Linked DNA regions of Companilactobacillus allii. The protein of the gene in region 1 binds, or shares a complex with, the protein of each later gene. Links are inferred from orthologs where the notes say so. Each region holds a gene or a part of one and is shown on either strand. Other genes may lie near its edges.

What was found.
Region 2: the proteins of BTM29_RS11170 (region 1) and BTM29_RS09770 are in contact, whole or in part, in a crystal structure (PDB 3A7A), measured with the Escherichia coli proteins. The link is inferred for Companilactobacillus allii from one-to-one orthologs.

The regions. Positions count from the first base shown.
Region 1 is NZ_CP019323.1:2,257,915-2,267,034, reverse strand. What follows is about bases 3,238-6,046. They hold BTM29_RS11170 (glycine cleavage system H family protein), read left to right. Parts: upstream 3,238-4,399; coding sequence 4,400-4,693; downstream 4,694-6,046. Other genes in these bases: BTM29_RS11160 (universal stress protein), read right to left, coding at 5,734-6,046; BTM29_RS11165 (helix-turn-helix domain-containing protein), read left to right, coding at 4,795-5,658; BTM29_RS11175 (FtsW/RodA/SpoVE family cell cycle protein), read left to right, coding at 3,238-4,387. Also shown: BTM29_RS11200 (DUF1146 family protein), read left to right, coding at 1-2; murA (UDP-N-acetylglucosamine 1-carboxyvinyltransferase), read left to right, coding at 31-1,353; mreB (rod shape-determining protein), read left to right, coding at 1,462-2,451; BTM29_RS12740 (DNA-directed RNA polymerase subunit beta), read left to right, coding at 2,460-2,642; membrane protein insertion efficiency factor YidD, read left to right, coding at 2,661-2,942; BTM29_RS11180 (DUF2969 family protein), read left to right, coding at 2,952-3,173; more of BTM29_RS11175, read left to right, coding at 3,185-3,237; more of BTM29_RS11160, read right to left, coding at 6,047-6,213; BTM29_RS12970 (hypothetical protein), read right to left, coding at 6,283-6,435; BTM29_RS11150 (replication-associated recombination protein A), read right to left, coding at 6,554-7,855; BTM29_RS11145 (DUF1054 family protein), read left to right, coding at 7,958-8,560; rpsD (30S ribosomal protein S4), read right to left, coding at 8,627-9,120. UniProt on the Escherichia coli protein: The glycine cleavage system catalyzes the degradation of glycine. The H protein shuttles the methylamine group of glycine from the P protein to the T protein.
Region 2 is NZ_CP019323.1:1,976,293-1,985,371, reverse strand. Bases 2,136-4,903 are described here. They hold BTM29_RS09770 (lipoate--protein ligase), read left to right. Parts: upstream 2,136-2,896; coding sequence 2,897-3,910; downstream 3,911-4,903. Other genes in these bases: BTM29_RS09765 (magnesium transporter CorA family protein), read left to right, coding at 4,006-4,903; BTM29_RS09775 (reverse transcriptase-like protein), read left to right, coding at 2,429-2,821; BTM29_RS09780 (EbsA family protein), read right to left, coding at 2,136-2,401. Outside these bases: lspA (signal peptidase II), read right to left, coding at 1-334; BTM29_RS09785 (formate--tetrahydrofolate ligase), read right to left, coding at 334-2,016; more of BTM29_RS09780, read right to left, coding at 2,000-2,135; more of BTM29_RS09765, read left to right, coding at 4,904-4,950; BTM29_RS09760 (THUMP domain-containing class I SAM-dependent RNA methyltransferase), read right to left, coding at 4,951-6,069; cell division regulator GpsB, read right to left, coding at 6,519-7,214; BTM29_RS09745 (SLOG family protein), read right to left, coding at 7,269-7,820; Holliday junction resolvase RecU, read left to right, coding at 7,961-8,590; BTM29_RS09735 (transglycosylase domain-containing protein), read left to right, coding at 8,587-9,079. UniProt on the Escherichia coli protein: Catalyzes both the ATP-dependent activation of exogenously supplied lipoate to lipoyl-AMP and the transfer of the activated lipoyl onto the lipoyl domains of lipoate-dependent enzymes.

The DNA.
Region 1 (9,120 bases):
AATTAATCCAACGTTTCGGAGGAGAATATTGTGCAACAAATTATTGTAAATGGACCTAATCAATTAAAGGGATCAGTTAGAATCGAGGGTGCCAAGAATGCCGCATTACCTATTTTAGCGTCAACATTGTTGGTCTCTGAAGGAAAAACCTCTTTAACGAATATCCCTCCACTTTCTGATGTCACAACGATGGCAAAAGTACTTAGAGCATTAAATGCGGATGTTACTTTTGATGAAAATGATGAAATTTTAACAGTTGATACATCTGATGGAATTACTACAACAGCACCAGAGGAATTAGTCGATAAGATGCGTGCTTCTATTGTTGTTTTAGGACCTCTATTAGCTCGTAATAAAGAAGCTCACGTTGCAATGCCAGGTGGCTGTGCAATTGGATCTAGACCTATTGATTTACATATCAAAGGTTTGGAAGCTATGGGAGCTGAATTCAGTCAAAACGGTGGATTTATTGATGCTAAGACTGATGGATTACATGGAGCCAATATTTACTTGGATTTTCCAAGTGTTGGTGCAACTCAAAACATTATGATGGCAGCATCTCTTGCAGATGGTACAACAGTTATTGATAACGTCGCCAGAGAACCTGAAATCGTTGATTTAGCCAATGTATTGAATAAAATGGGTGCTGATGTAACGGGTGCTGGTACTAATACAATCCGTATCACCGGAGTTGAATCTATGCATGGTTGTGAACATTCAATTATGCAAGATCGTATTGAAGCAGGTACATTCATGGTTGCTGCCGCCGTTACGAACGGTGATATCTTTATTGAAGATGCTGTGGCAGCTCATAATAAACCCTTGATTTCAAAATTGATTGAGATGGGTGTTACTGTTGAGGAAAATGACGAAGGAATCCGTGTTATTGGAACTAATCAACTTAAACCAGTTGATGTTAAAACTTTGCCACACCCAGGATTCCCAACTGATATGCAGGCTCAAATGACCTTGGCTCAACTTTTAAGTGTTGGGACAACAGTCATGACTGAAACTGTATTTGAAAATCGTTTCATGCATTTCCCTGAATTTGGTAAAATGAAAGCTGATTATAAAATTGAAGGTAATTCCGTCATTATGTTTGGTCCAGCTCAATTGTCTGGTGCCAAGGTAGCCGCTACAGATTTGCGTGCTGCTGCTGCATTAGTATTGGCAGGATTAGTTGCTGAGGGCGAAACGAGAGTTTCCAACCTTCAATATTTGGACCGTGGATATTATCGTTTTACTGAGAAGTTAAGAGATTTAGGTGCTAATGTTAGACGCGTCTCCATTGACGAGAATGGTAGAGAGAGTCTAGTATTTAATACAGTATCTAGTGTCACAAAGTTAGCTTAAAACTATCTTAAGGAAGTGGTACGCCACTTTCTTTTTTTATTGAAAATTTAATATGATGCACGTGATTATGATATACTTTTTGTGTTTAGATTTTGGAGGATATAGCGCATGTCAAAATATCTAGGAATTGATTTGGGTACAGCAAATGTACTTATAGATGTAAAAGGAGAAGGTATCGTTTTAAATGAGCCTTCTGTAGTAGCAATAAATACTAAAAACGATGATGTGGTTGCCGTTGGTAAGGATGCTTATATGATGGTTGGTAGAACACCAGCTAACATAAAAGCAGTCCGTCCATTAAAAGACGGTGTTATCGCTGATTTTAATATAACTGAAAAGATGCTTCAATATTTTATCGATAAACTTAATGTTGGAGGTCGTTTTTCGAAACCAACAATTATGGTCTGTGCTCCTACAAATGTTACACCTGTAGAGCAAAAGGCAATTATTGAAGCTGCTGAACAAGCTGGTGGTGGTAAGGTTTATCTTCAATTAGAACCAAAAGTTGCCGCTGTTGGTGCCGGACTTGATATTTTCAAGCCACAAGGTAATATGGTTATCGATATTGGTGGTGGTACAAGTGATATTGCCGTTCTATCAATGGGAGACGTCGTTACAAGTCGTTCACTAAGGTTTGCTGGTGATAAGATGACAAGTGCGATTCAAGCCTTTGTGAAGCAAAACCATGGACTTATCATAGGTGAGAGAACCTCAGAACAAATTAAGATCGAAATTGGTTGTGCAATGGACGCAGATGAAAGCGTCACATTCTCAGCCAGTGGTATTGATATTGTTAGTGGCTTACCTAAAGAAATCACTATTAATGAAAAAGAAGTTGAGGGAGCACTTAAAGATGGCGTGACGCAAATTGTCGAAGCCGCTAAGGGTGTTTTGGAACAAACTCCACCAGAACTATCTGCTGATATTATTGATCGTGGTATCATGCTAACTGGTGGTGGATCATTACTTAAGAATCTTGACAAACTTTTGGCAGATGAATTACAAGTTCCTGTTTTACTTACAGAGAGTCCACTTGATTCAGTTGCATTAGGTACAGGGATCTTATTAGATAATATTGAAAAACATAAGAAATATTAAGGTGAATAATGAAACGAGACTTTGGTAAAGAATATCGTCGTGATATTTTCAGGAAGATTGGTTGGATCTTATTAATTATGCTTATTTTCTTAGTTCTAGGCATGTTTATTGGTTCAGCGCTAGGTGGTTCCAATCCACTCGCTGTACTTTGGCCCGGAACTTGGATGCATATGTTTGATTTCTTGAGATAACTATGATAAAAAAAACTAATAATTGGATTAGTCCATATATATCAAAAATTTATATCACCAGTTTTACCACCAAGTTGTCGGTATTATCCAACTTGTTCTACATATTTTATAGATGCAGTAAAAAAACATGGTGCGATTTTGGGTTCAATTATGGGAGTATCACGTATATTACGTTGTAATCCCTTCGTTCGTGGTGGTGTTGATCCTGTTCCGGATAATTTCACCATCTTTCGGAATCCTCATCCAGAAGATTACGAGGATGAAATTATTGCTCAGAAATTTCACAACGGAAAAGAATAGGAAGATTTAATGTCTAAGAAGAAAAAAGCAATTGAGATTAACCTAAAAGATATAAGTAGTGATCCTGAAAAATATGAACTTTGGGATGGGAAAAAGTATATTGGTACAATCACAAAAGAAGGCGAACGTTACCTTTCCTTTGTTGAAAGTTCTGATACACCATTCAAGTCTGTAAAATTAGACGATGCTATAAATGAATTACTTATGCAATACAATCTACATAATCATTAATAGGTGTAAAAATGCAAATTAGAAATAATAAGAAAGCAAATGATACGGATTCACGAATCGATTACGGAATAATATTTTCCGTAATGATGTTAGCCATTATTGGTCTAATGTCGATTTATGTTGCTACTGTCCAAGATTCCCAGAGTCCTACGCGAAATGTTATTTCACAGGTGGCCTGGTATACGCTTGGAGCAATTATCGTAGCAGTCATAATGCAATTTGATGCTGAACAGCTGTGGCAAGTAGCTAATTATGCATACTATGGTGGATTAGCACTGTTAGTACTGGTGTTGATCTTCTATAGTAGATCATATGCGGTTCAAACAGGTGCAAAGAGTTGGTTTGCAATAGGTTCTTTCACTTTTCAACCATCGGAGGTTATGAAACCTGCGTTTATATTGATGATGGGAAAAGTTATAACTAATCATAATAGTGAGTATCAAGTTCATACATTAAAGAATGACTTTTTACTATTAGGTAAAATGATATTATGGACACTTCCAGTAGTAGTTTTATTGGAATTACAACATGATCTTGGTACGTTATTAGTTTTCGTGGCAATTCTTGGTGGAATGGTACTTGTTTCCGGAATTGACTGGAGAATTATTTTGACTGCCTTCTTATTGGCAGCTGTAGTAGGTGGTACTGCATTAGTATTTGCAACCACTGATTGGGGACGCGAAATACTGACACATGCAGGTTTTAAGTCATATCAATTTGCACGTATTGATAGTTGGTTGAACCCTTCTCAGGATACTTCTGAGAATGGATATCAGATTTGGCAAACGATGAAGGCAATTGGATCAGGACAATTATTAGGTAAAGGATTCAATGTATCTAATGTATATGTACCGGTTAGAGAATCAGATATGATTTTCTCAGTTGTAGGTGAAAACTTTGGATTTATCGGTTCTTGTGTTGTTATATTCTTGTACTTCCTACTAATTTATCAAATGATTCAAGTTACTTTTGACACGAAAAATGAATTTTATGCATATGTGTCAACAGGTGTAATTATGATGATTTTGTTCCATGTTTTTGAAAATATTGGTATGAGTGTAGGACTATTACCTTTGACTGGTATTCCTTTGCCGTTTATATCACAAGGTGGATCAGCCTTGTTAGGTAATATGATTGGTATAGGTCTTATTATGTCCATGCGATATCATCACAAGAGTTATATGTTTGAGAATGGTACTTTTAAGCAAAGATAGGAGTTCATTAAGATGGCAAGTGAAAAGTATTTATGGGTAAAAAAAGGTGACAATACAACACGTATAGGTCTAACATCAGCAGGTCAGGAAGCTTTGGGAAAGGTTAATTTCATTGACTTACCAGTTGTTGGGCGTGAAATAAAGGTGGGAGATTCCACTGGTGAAGTTGAAGCTCAAAAGGCAGTAATTGAGTTTGAGTCACCGGTTTCGGGTACAATAGTGTTGGTTAATGATAAATTAACTGATAATCCGGAATTATTAAATGGTTCTGAGAAAGATGCTTGGCTTTTTGAAGTAAATAATTAAATAATTAAAACTTATTGTTTTATTGTTGCTTATTTCTTGCAACTTTTTTTCAGAACTGTTTAAATTATCCTGAAATTAATAAATGAATGGGGATAATTCAAATGAAAATTTTAGGTGATAAAATTCGCCATTACAGAAAGCTCAGAGGTATTTCTCAATCTGAGCTTGCCGACGGCATATGTACGCAGGCAACTGTAAGTCTGATTGAAAAGAAGGACAAAATTCCTAGCATGGAAATCTTGGTTCGCATTTGTGAAAGACTGGGTATCACAATGAACCTTGTGATTGTTAACGATGATAGTCAAATCTATTCAATTATATCTGATATTAAAAATTCGTTTTATCAGGATGATTATCAAGGTATCAGTGATAAGTTGAATAAATTGAATAATATCAATGTTAATAACAAACAGGAAATTAAGTTAATTCATTTCTTCAATGGGTTAGTCGAATATGAAATTAACGGTAATTTTGACAAAGCAATCTTTGATTTTAATCGTGCTATGAATGTTAATATTTCAAATATTGATATGTATGATATTTTGATTGATGTTTATACTGCTAAAGCATACGTTGATAAGAAGTCTCTTGATGAATCCTTGGTGTATTACAATCAAGCCAAGGAATTGATTCAAGCTAGTGCTGAAAAGATCAGTGAGGACAATTATCACGATAGTATTTTGATTTATGCTAATATGTCTAGTTTGTCTATTGATTTGAATGATAATCAAAAGGCTATAGATTATGCTAATGAAGGAATATTTCTCGCTAAGAGGGAACAATCATTGTTTAAATTAGATTCAATGTATTGTTCAATGGCTGAAGCTGGTACTCGTGAAGGTAAAAAGTCCGATGAGAACTATATCAAAGCATATGTACTTTCCAGCATAAATGATAATAAGCATATTTTTGATAAATTAAAATCAAAAATTGAAGAAATGAATCTGAATATTTTTAATAAGTAATAATTAAAAATTATTAATTTCAAATAAAAAAAGTGAGCTGATTAATTAAAATCAGCTCACTTTTTTCTAATAATATTATTGTTTTTTGCTTGGTTTTTGAATTGATTTGTTATCCAAGTCAGTTCTAACTACAAGAACATCACATGCAGCAGTTCTTGTTACATATTCAGTAACTGATCCGATAAGTAATCTTTCCATAGCGTTAAGACCAGTTGCACCGATCATAATTAAATCCACATTCAATTTCTTAGGAAAATCTGTGGCAATAATTGCTTTGGGTGCACCATATTCAATACTATAGTCAATGTCAGAAAGACCGGCATCTTTAGCAGTCTGAACATAGCTTTTAACTGTTTCTTTAGCTTTTTCAGTAATTTGCTCAACCATAGTTGAATCAAAGCTTGATACATTTTGGAATGCACGTGTATCAATTACATGCAATAGATGAACTGCGGCTTTGTTTCTTTTGGCAACTTCAACTGCCTTTTTAAATGCAAGTTCTGCTTCAAATGAGCCGTCGATTGGTACGAGAATGTTTTTATATTGTTGTAACATGATTATCACCCCGTTGATTATTTCTTTATCTACACCCTTATTTTAGTTGATTGAGGAAGATAAATACAGTCATCTGCCAATATTTGCTAAATAAATTGAAAATCCAGCGGCAACAACGCTTCCCAATATAAGGGTAATGAAATTGCTTTCTTTAGAACCGACAATCATAATGATTATTCCAGTGATAGAGATCAGAACTAGTAGGACAGCTGTAATTATCATGATGCTTCTCAGATTTAGATTTTCATTTGGTGAATAAATCAAAAATTTTCTATTTCTATGAGTCCATAAATTATATGCTAATGCTAATAAAAAAATTATGAAAATTAGCATTAAAGTTTTAATTGCCATTCTTATTATCACTCCGTTTTGCCTTTATTTTTAAATCACTAAGTTGATCCATTCGTATTTTCAGTGCTTGTTCATATTTACCCGTTGAATTTGGCGTATAGTATTTTGTATTTACCAAATTATCTGGAAGGTATTGTTGATTTACCCATGCATTTGGATAACTATGGGGGTATTTGTAATTTACACCATGACCAAGCTTTTTTGCCCCACTATAATGTGCATCTTTTAAGTCATCAGGGATATGTGTTGCTTTACCATTTCTAACGTCAGATAGTGCAGAATCAATGGCCGCCATTCCAGAATTTGATTTTGGACACAGACATAGATCAATTACAGCATCAGCTAATGGAATACGTGCTTCAGGAAGACCAACCATTTGAGCAACTTGTGCGGCCTGTACGGCTCGAGAACATGCTTGAGGATTTGCTAGGCCAATATCTTCATACGCGCACACTAGAAGCCTTCTGATGACTGTGGTGAGCTCTCCGGCTTCTAATAGTCTAGCCAAGTATAACAATGCAGCGTCTGGATCGCTACCACGGATAGATTTTTGAAAAGCAGAAATGACATCATAGTGGCTATCACCATTTTTGTCGGCTGAAATAGCCTTTTTCTGAACTGATTCCTCGATAGCTTGTAAGTCTATATGAATTACGTCGTCTTTTTTCTCAGTTGATAGAACAGATAACTCTAGCCCGTTCAAAATACTTCTTAAATCGCCGTTTGTTGAGTTCACCAGTAATTCTAGTGCATTATCATCCAATTTAACTTTATAATTTCCGAGACCATTTTCTTTGTCCTCTAAAGCTCGTTTGACTGCTTGTTTTAAGTCAGTAGGTTCTAAGGGCTTTAATTCGAAAATTTGAACTCTAGAACGAATAGCAGGACTAATATTGATATATGGGTTTTCAGTTGTGGCACCTATCAAAATAATCGAGCCACGTTCTAATAAAGGTAGTAGAAAATCTTGTTTGGTCTTGTCTAGTCGATGAATTTCATCAAGAAGTAATACGACAGTTCCACTCATTTTTGCTTCTTCGGCAACTATTTGTAAATCTTTTTTGCTGTCAGTGGCAGCGTTTAATTTTCGAAATGCGTATTTGGTACTACCAGCTATGGCGCTGGCGATACTTGTTTTGCCAATACCAGGTGGTCCGTATAGAATCATTGATGATAGCATCTTGGCGTTTACCATTCTACGAATAATTTTATTTGGACCCACTAGATGTTGCTGGCCGACGACTTGATCGATATTCGTCGGTCTCATACGATATGCTAGTGGTTTTTGCATGTTACCTCCTATATAGTACAATAAGTATATTCTACAACAGCTAATGAATAAAAACGATATTGAAATCATGGTTCATAAATAAGCAATGGAAGGTAGTCAGTTATGTTTGATAAGAGTGATTTTGACGTATTTAATAATGATACCTTATCTGGACGTTTAGCACTAATTAAAGAAAATTTAGATCCTAAATTTGAAATATTTGGAAATAAATTACTTGATAGTCTTGAAAAGAAATACAATGATACATTTTACTTAAAAATTGCTAAACATCAAAGAAGAACTAAAAATCCGCCACCAGATACATGGTTGGCAATTAATTTGGATAAAAAAGGATATAAGAAGACACCACATCTAGAGTTGGGATTGTGGCCGGATCGATACTTTATAACGTTCAGTCTTCTAGCAGATGCATATAAGCGACCTAATTATTATCCATTGATTAAATCATGGAATAATAAAATAGTCGATGAAAATTGGATGGTATCAAACAATCATACAATAGCGGAAATGAATAATCCCAATAGTTATTCTTCGACTGTCGACAGGTATTCAAAAATAAAATCTAGTGATTTTGTAATAGGGTATAATCTTCTGAAAGATTCCAAAGAGGTTAAACAGGGGAATTATGATAAATTATTATTTGATAAATTCATGAATTTAAGTGAATTATTAGTTCAAGCAAATAAAGAGGTCGCGGAGAAATAATCCGCGACCTCTTTTATTAATTTTAATAAAAAAAACATCCACATAAAGTGAATGTTTTGAGAAATATTAAAGAATTTGGTTGTAGTATTCAACAATTAGAGATTCATCAATATTTGGTTCTAACTCATCACGTTCTGGGTTACGTACTAGTGATCCTGTCAATGTGTTATCATCGAAGTTAACAAAACCAGGACGACCAACAACATTTTCAAGGTTAGCTTTAACAATAGCTAAGTCCTTTGACTTTTCACGAAGGCTGATCTTTTGACCAATTTTAACTTCGTATGATGGAATATCAACACGTTTGCCATCAACTGTGATGTGACCATGGTTAACAAGTTGACGAGCTTGTGGACGTGAGCTTGCTAAACCTAATCTATAAACAACGTTATCAAGACGTGTTTCAAGAAGAACCATCAAGTTAACACCATGGATACCATCAAGCTTACCAGCACGGTTAAATAGATTACGGAATTGACGTTCGTTAACGTCATACATGAAACGTAACTTTTGCTTTTCAGCTAATTGTTGACCGTATTCTGAAACCTTACGACGATTGT
Region 2 (9,079 bases), 280 kb from region 1 along the record:
TTACATAATGATGTGTAAATCTATCTATTGCATTCCCTATTGTACCAGATAATAAGAATAACAATGAAAAACGGTATACATAATCTTTTTTATCAGACTTAATAAATAAATAAAGTAAAATTATTACTGCCACAATGGTAACTATGTAGAAGAAAATCATTTTTCCCTCTAACATGCTCCATGCTGCTCCGGTGTTTGTAATATGAGTTAGAGACAAAATACCCGGAATGAATTCATGAAACGACAATGTGGGGATGTTAGTAGCAACATAATACTTCAATGACTGATCACCAACGATTAATCCAATGAACAAAACAATATAAACGATCGGCACTAGAATAACCCGCTAATTCTGCCGTCATTGTCAACATCCATATTTAATGCGGCCGGTTTCTTTGGTAAGCCTGGCATTGTCAAGACATTACCAGTTAATACAACTATAAATCCTGCTCCAAGTTTAGGAACAATTTCTTTAACATGTAAAGTAAAGTCACGAGGAGAACCCAATTTCTTTGGATCATCACTCAATGAGTATTGCGTTTTGGCAATACATATTGGTAAATCATCCCAAGCGTTATCTTTTAATGACTGTAATTGTCGTGTTGCCTTAGCACTGTATTCGACATTATTAGCTCCGTATACTTCAGAAGCAATAGTATCTATTTTTTCAACAGTAGGCTGAGCATCTTCATATAAGCGATTATAAGTTGATTCTTTATCAGCAGTTCTAACTACCATCTTAGCTAGATTAATACCACCCTTAGAACCCTTGTGATGAATGTCAGCGACTGACACTTCAACTCCAAGCTCATCACAAAGTGATTGTAAAAGCTTTATCTCATTATCAGTATCAGTTTCAAATTTATTGATTGCTACAACAACAGGTATATGATAATATCTCATATTTTTAACATGACGCTTAAGATTCTTAAATCCAAGGTTTAAAGCATTTAAATTTTCATCTTGTAAATCTGCTAACTTCTGACCACCATTGTATTTGAGAGCTCTTATAGTCGCAACGACAACGATTAAATTAGGTGCATGATCAAGCTTTGGAGTAACGATATCCATAAACTTCTCACCACCAAGATCAGCACCAAAACCAGCTTCAGTGATTGTATAATCGCCTAATTTCATAGCTAATTTAGTAGCAAGGATACTATTACATCCATGAGCAATATTAGCAAAAGGACCACCGTGGACAATTGCTGGAGTATTTTCTAGTGTTTGCACTAAATTTGGTTTCAAAGCATCTTTTAGCAACATCGTAATGGCGCCTTCAACATGCAAATCACGAACAAATATCGGCTTTTTGTCATATGTAAAGGCAATCAAAATATTTGAAATACGTTCCTTTAAATCATCAATATCTTGTGACAAGCACAACACAGCCATTAATTCACTGGCTACAGTAATATCAAAATGATCCTCACGTGGAATAGAGTTAGCTGGACCACCAAGGCCTATTGTGATATTACGCAAGGCACGATCATTTATATCTAATGCTCTTTTCCAAATAATTCTTCTAGGATCAATCTTTAATTCATTGCCTTGATGCAAATGATTATCGATTAAAGCCGCCAAAGTATTGGTGGCACTAGTTAAAGCGTGCATATCACCCGTAAAATGTAAATTAATATCTTCCATTGGAACTACTTGAGCGTATCCACCACCAGTAGCACCACCCTTCATACCCATAACTGGGCCCAAAGATGGCTCACGTAATGCTAGAATTGACTTCTTACCAATTGCACGTAATGAATCCGCAAGTCCTATAGCAACCGTAGATTTGCCTTCTCCAGCTGGTGTCGGATTAATAGATGTAACTAAAATCAGTTTGCCATTATCTTGCTCAGTAGCCTTTTTGATCCCACTAGCAGAAATCTTAGCCTTATAATGTCCATATGGTTCTATATCACTAGAATCAAGTCCAACACTTTGAGCTATTTCTTCAATATTTTTCATATTTTCATGTTCATTAATTTGAGCTATTTCAATATCACTTGGAAATGCCATTATCTCCACCCGCTTCTTTCTTAATTCCCTTTAAAATTTTCGTAGTTGAAGTGACCCTCAACGGAAAATAATCACGATTATCAAATAAAAATTCGATAGTCAATTTATTAATTGTTTCTATTTTGACATCTGTTCGATTAAACACACGTGCTTTATAATAATTAGGTTCCTTAATTATGATCTTGCCATCATCAAACTTCACCCAGGAATTAGTTACAATATAAATTACGAAAACTATTCCCAAAATCCATACAAGAAATGGAATGAAGCTAAAACTAAATATTTCTAGCTGTAAAATCACTCCCAAACACAGAATACTAAACGCAAGTGACCACACAATAATTCCCCATGAGCCCGTGGGTTGAACAAAAAATTTCTTTGACATATCTACTCCTGAAAGGTTTTTAATAAGATGATTAAATTGTACACCGACGCTGGTTTAAATACTAATTTAAATCTTGCTGCCACTTCATACGTAATAAAATATAATGACCAAATTATCAAGCACGTTGAACAGCAACAACCACTCGATAATCACTATCTAGAATTCTTAGCCTTGAAACTGGCCTTAGACGATATGAACAGACAACATATCAATGACGATATCTTATTCATTCACTCTGATAGTAAAATTTTAACAGATAGTATTGATAAACTTTATTCTAAACATTACCAAGCTATCTTAGATCCAATTCTAGAAAGTCTAACCAAATTTCCATCTTACTTTGTTAAACATATTTCCGATAAAGATAATAACACTGCACATAGTCTAATTCATCAAGAACTAATTAAACTCCGAAAGTAAATGTTTTTAATGTTCCCTTTGTGAAATTTGTGATACTATTAAATCGCTTACAAAATTACTTAAGGGGGCACTTTTATGTACTATGTTGTAATGAAAGATCGTGACATTCGTGATAATTTGGCAACTGAACAATATTTAATGAACAATGTTGAATTTGACGAACCATTAGTTTTATTTTATATCGAAGGACCATGTATCATCGTTGGGCGAAATCAAAACACAATGGAAGAGATTAACCCTGATTATATAAAGGATAATAATATTACAGTTACACGTCGTTTATCTGGAGGCGGTGCTGTATATCAAGATCTTGGTAATCTTTGTTTCAGTTTCATGGTTGATTCAGATGACAGTAACTTTGGCGATTTTAAATCATTTACTCAACCTATTATCGATGCATTGCATCAAATGGGTGCAACTAGTGCCGAAGTATCTGGTAGAAACGATCTACTAGTAGATGGTAAGAAATTCTCCGGTAATGCAATGTACTCAAGAAACGGGAAAACATTCTCACACGGTACACTTTCACTTGATGTTGACCTTGATGTCTTGACTAAGGCACTACACGTTCAAAAGGATAAGATTGCTTCTAAAGGCATCAAATCGATCAGAAGTCGTGTTACAAATGTACGTCCCTACCTTGCTAAAGAATATCAAGATTTAACTACTGAACAATTCCGTGACAAATTACTGTTGGAACTATTCCACGCTAACTCCTTAGACGAGATCAAAGATCACGAGTATATCGTTACTCCAGAAGATCAAAAAGAAATTGATAAGCTGAAGGAACAATATTACTACAATTGGGATTGGGTTTATGGAAAATCACCTAAATTCACTGCTAAACAAAGAAAGCACTTTGACATGGGTACTGTTGATGTACGTTACAATGTTGAAGATGGAAAAATCGACACCGCAGAAATATATGGTGATTACTTCGGTATGAAAGATGTTACTGAGATTAAAGAAAAGTTGGTCAATACTAAGTTTGATCGTGATGAAATCCTTTCAGTACTAAAAGGATTCAACTTGGATGATTATTTCAAGGGTATCCCACAAGATCAATTAACTACATTATTTACTCCATAATTTTATTTACTTAAATTTAAAGCAGGTTGATTATTCAATTATCGAATAATCAACCTGCTTTTTTATGATATTATTATTTTTGAGGGAGAACAATAATGATAAATTCACAACCAATAGGCCAAGATTTGACGTTAGTAGATATTAACTCTAAGGAAAATCTCAGTGACAAAGATCGTAATATATTAATTGAAAAATATAATATTACTAATGAAATTTTAGATTACGCTGATGATACAAATGAACGTGCTCGTTTAGAATACGATGAACAAGCAAGTACTTTTTTAATTGTCTTTAATGTACAAAATGAAAATGTTGATGATGACACGCTTTCTGGAAGTACCTTACCCATTTCTTTTGCAATTAAAGGCGATCAACTATTCTTATTCACAAATAATTCGACTCATTACATAAAGGATTACGTAATAAATGCGCATCATCACTTCGAAAGTAGTATAGAGGATCGTATATGGGAGATCATATTCAACACTTTTGATCAAATAACAAGCGATTACAATGACCGTATGAGTGACATTAACCAAGACCGCAATCGAATTCAAAATCACATAAAACGTAGCCGTTCTTCTAAGAACCAAATTTTAGAATTGGCTGAGTTGGAAGATTTGATTACATATATCAGTACAGCTATCAATGGTAATTTTAATGTTGTCAAACAGATTGAAATCATTTCTACTGGTAAAATCCAAGATATAAATCTAACGAAGAAATCTAAAGAGCATCTTCATGATTCGATCATTGAAATTGAGCAAATTAGAGATCAAGCCAATTTAACTTCTGATATTATTGACCGAGTTGCTAATACATACAATAATATTTTGAATAATCAAACAAATACGACCATGAAAATACTGACAGTTTACACAATTGTCTTAAGTATTCCCACGATCGTATCAGGTTTTTATGGTATGAATATGAAACTTCCCGTTGCGGACAAATGGTGGTCATGGTTCTTTTCACTACTTGTCACTGGTGCGTTGATTCTTATGATTTTATGGGACCTTCACCGTCGTGACAGTTTATAATTAATGACGACGTTTTGCCCAATATTGATAATAATCGGCTCTAATCGAACCATTATATAACTTACGTTTCTTAGTAGCTCTTTGTCCATAGTATTTCTCAAATTCCAAATCACTAGTAAGAATATATTTACTCCATGTGGGAGCGGTTGAAAATACCGTTCCCATTTCTTTATACAATTTTCTAACAGTTTCCATATCACTCATACGTTGACCATATGGAGGGTTGGTAATGATAACACCATCATCACCTTCAATTTTCAAATCCTTTACAGCAACTTGCTTAAATTGAATGTCATGTAAAACACCAGCATCGTGAGCATTTAACTTAGCAAGATCAATCATTGAACCATCAATATCACTAGCAAATATATCAAGATCAATATCTTTTTCGTTAGCTCTAGCTTCTTCTTTTAAATTAGTAATTATTTTAGAATCAAACCAATCGAAATCTTCAAATGCGAAGTTACGCTGAATACCCGGCGCAATGTTTCTAGCCAATCGTGCAGCTTCAATTGCAATTGTTCCTGAACCAGTTGTTGGATCGATAAAGGGCATATCAGGATGCCAAACTGTCAATAAAATCATTGCGGCAGCAAAATTCTCTTTTAGAGGAGCCACACCGTGCTCAACACGGTATCCACGTTTATATAATGATGCCCCCGTTGTATCAATGGTTACTTCTACTTGATCTTTATGAATACGCGTTTCAATTTGGAAAGTTGCTCCAGATTCTGGTAAACGACCTCGACGCATATAAACATCAGCCATTTTATTAACAATGGCCTTTTTAGTAATTGCTTGAATATCGCGTTCTGAATGAAGCTCTGACTTAACGGTTCTCGCTTTGATGGGAAATGCTGCATTTAATGGCAACCATTTATCCCAAGCTATTGCGTATACTTTATCAAACAATTCTTCAAATGAAGTTGCTTCAAAAGTTCCAACAATAATCTTAATACGATCAGCACTACGTAACCAAAGATTAGCTTTGGCGATATCTTCATATTCACCATCAAAATATACTTTGCCATTCTCCGTTTGAGTCTCATAACCTAAATCCTGTAATTCACGTGCGGTTATAGCTTCAAAACCGCTTGACATTGTCGCAATTAATTTCATTTCTACCTCTTCATGAGTTTTAATTTTTCATACAAAAAAAGGACGAACAAGTCGTCCCTTACCATAGTAAATTTCTATAAGCCACGTTCTGTTCATGTACCGGCTAGGCACTCCGATACAGTTAGTAATCATCTATCTACAATTACGCCTTCACAGTAGATTCATTTCTCGTTATGAAGCGCCCCTACCAAAGTTTGGGTTGCCCGCTCGCGGGGTTTACCTCGTTCCACTATTACGGTTTCCCGTAATACTACGTCTCTGTGGCACTTTCAAGCTAGTAACACATGGCAAAAGCTTTAGTGCGTTCGCTGCCGTTACCCGAAGGTACCTTGGCTTATTGGGCCAAGCACGGACACTACAAGCATCTCAGCTCGTGCGGGCGTGGACTTTCCTCAGCCTAGATAACTAGGCCGCGATTACTCAAAATTTACCGATGAGTTCATTATACACTAATATTGGTTAAAATTACCATTATTATTAATATTTCCATTAAAACCATTCATATTCTGTCCTTGACGGTTAGATTGAAAATGATTCTGATCATTGAATCCTTGTTGATTATTCATCTGAGGTTGTTGTGTTCCGTGATCAGCATTTTGCTGGTTCATACGAGGATTGATTTCATTATGACCACTTTCAACACCATTCATATTATTAGGAACAGCAGCTGATGCAAATTGTTTAACATTTGCGTCATGACCATTTTCTTCAGGCAATCCATTCGAAAAGTCGTGTCCGAAAACACGATTCTCTAAATTCGATATTCTTTTTAGAATATCAAAATTAGTAGAAGATTCAGCCTCTGCAGCAATAGCACTTGCAGATTTTTGTTGATTCTTCATCTGTGGTCTAGGTCCAACGGCACGGTTTTTCATAGGTTGTGCTTGCTGGGGACGTTGTCCTTTTGATCCCAATTGATTCTTGAGATTTTCATTTTCTGATTGAATACGATTCAACTCATTTGAGTAAGCTTCATAATCCTTGATGATTCCATCTAGGAATTGATCAACTTCTGTAGGATCGTATCCTCTCATCTTTGTTTTAAATTCCTTTTGCAAAATATCATTTGGTTGGAAATTTAAAACAAATTCATTATCGTTATTTGGTTGTGGATTAAATCCATTCATCTGATTCATATTATTCATTTTGAACACCCCAATTTATGTTAGTTAATTATAACAAAAGAACTTACCTTTAAGCTAGTTATCAAACATTATATTAGCAAAATCCTGCATAGTATCAAAATCAACTAGTTCTAATTCGTAATTATTCCCGTTATTTCGGTAGTTTTCAATAGACTTATAGTCAAACTTTGGTTTTCCTTCACTATCCGGATCATAAAATATCATGGCTCCATCAGTGTGTTTTAACATGAAACTTTGCCAAGCTCTTAATTGTTCACTTGAATGATACCCCATATTCGTCAATTTATTAACATAGTCGGCATTTCTTAAAAAAATATTTAGTAATTGACGATTATTTTCGTTCCATTTGTCTCCAAATTGTGCAAATGGCAATATTACAGCATGTTTTATTTCATATCCTTGAGATTTTACATCTTGTATGGACTTTCCAATTATTTGTTCCGTTCCAAGTTGAGCACCTGTTAATACCCATTGCATTCCATCTTCTGCATAATTTATTAATCGTTCAGTAAAGAACTTTTGTATGACTTTGGCCTTTGGATCGTCAGGTTTAAATAATCCGATTTCATATGATCGATAGCCAGTTACCCATAAATTTTTGATCATTGAAAAAATCTCCTTAAAAAATTTTAAACTAACAAGCTTTTATTCTATAATACTATAAACAATGTTTAATATTTGTGAATTACTCACTCTCTCTATAATTCACATCGCCATGGTATAATGCACAAGTAGGAGTTGATATTTTGAAAATTAATTATCCTGATGGAAGAGCGTTTAATACTCCCCCATCAAAAAAATCTCCAGTTAATACCTCAGCTAAAAAGAAAATGATTTTTGGTGACCGTGGTATGACACTGGAGGAAGAAATAAATGAAAGCAATAAATATTACCGTAGCCACGATATTGCTGTTATTTATAAGAAACCAACGCCTATCCAGATTGTTAAAGTAGACTATCCTAAGCGTAGTCGTGCAGTTATCAAAGAAGCTTATTTCGCACAAGCCTCTACAACTGACTACAATGGAATTTATAATGGTTACTATATTGATTTTGAGGCAAAAGAAACAACACACAAGAACACATTTCCACTAAAGAACTTTCATCAACACCAAATTGACCATTTGAGAGCTTGTCAAAAACAGGGAGGAATATGTTTTGTAATTATCAAATATGTTTCCTTGAAGCGTTATTTCATAATGCCAGTTGACAACCTCTTTGAATATTGGAATGGACAAAGAAACAACGGTCCAAAATCAATTCAACTAAAACAAATTATTGATTGTTCAGTTGAAGTTAGTCCTGACTATAACCCTACTTTACCCTATATTAAAGCAGTTCAATCGCTTATAGAAAGTGGGAGGGAGAAAAAATGAGTAAAAATAAAAATAACACTCCTTCATCTAAAGCTATTTTGAAATCTATATTCAAATGGCTATTAGCCCTTATTGGAGTGTTAGCAGTAGCATTTATCGCCGTTTTTGTTTATTACGCGTTGAGTGCTCCTACCGTAAGCCAAGAAAATTTACAAAGTGGTGGTTCGTCAACAATTGTTGACACTAATGGGAAAACCATTGCTACTTTAGGAGCCAACAAAAGAAATTACGTAACAATCGATAAAGTTCCTCAAAGGGTTCAAGATGCTGTTATATCAATTGAGGACAAAAACTTCTATAACGAACCATTAGGTATTGATCCAATAAGAATTGTTAAATCAGCAATTACCAACGTAACCAAAGGAACTTTACAAGGTGCAAGTACTTTAACACAGCAATTAATTAAATTAACTGTCTTCTCCACTGATGCTAAAGATCAAACCTTTAAGCGTAAAATGCAAGAAGCATATCTTGCAATGCGAGTAAGTC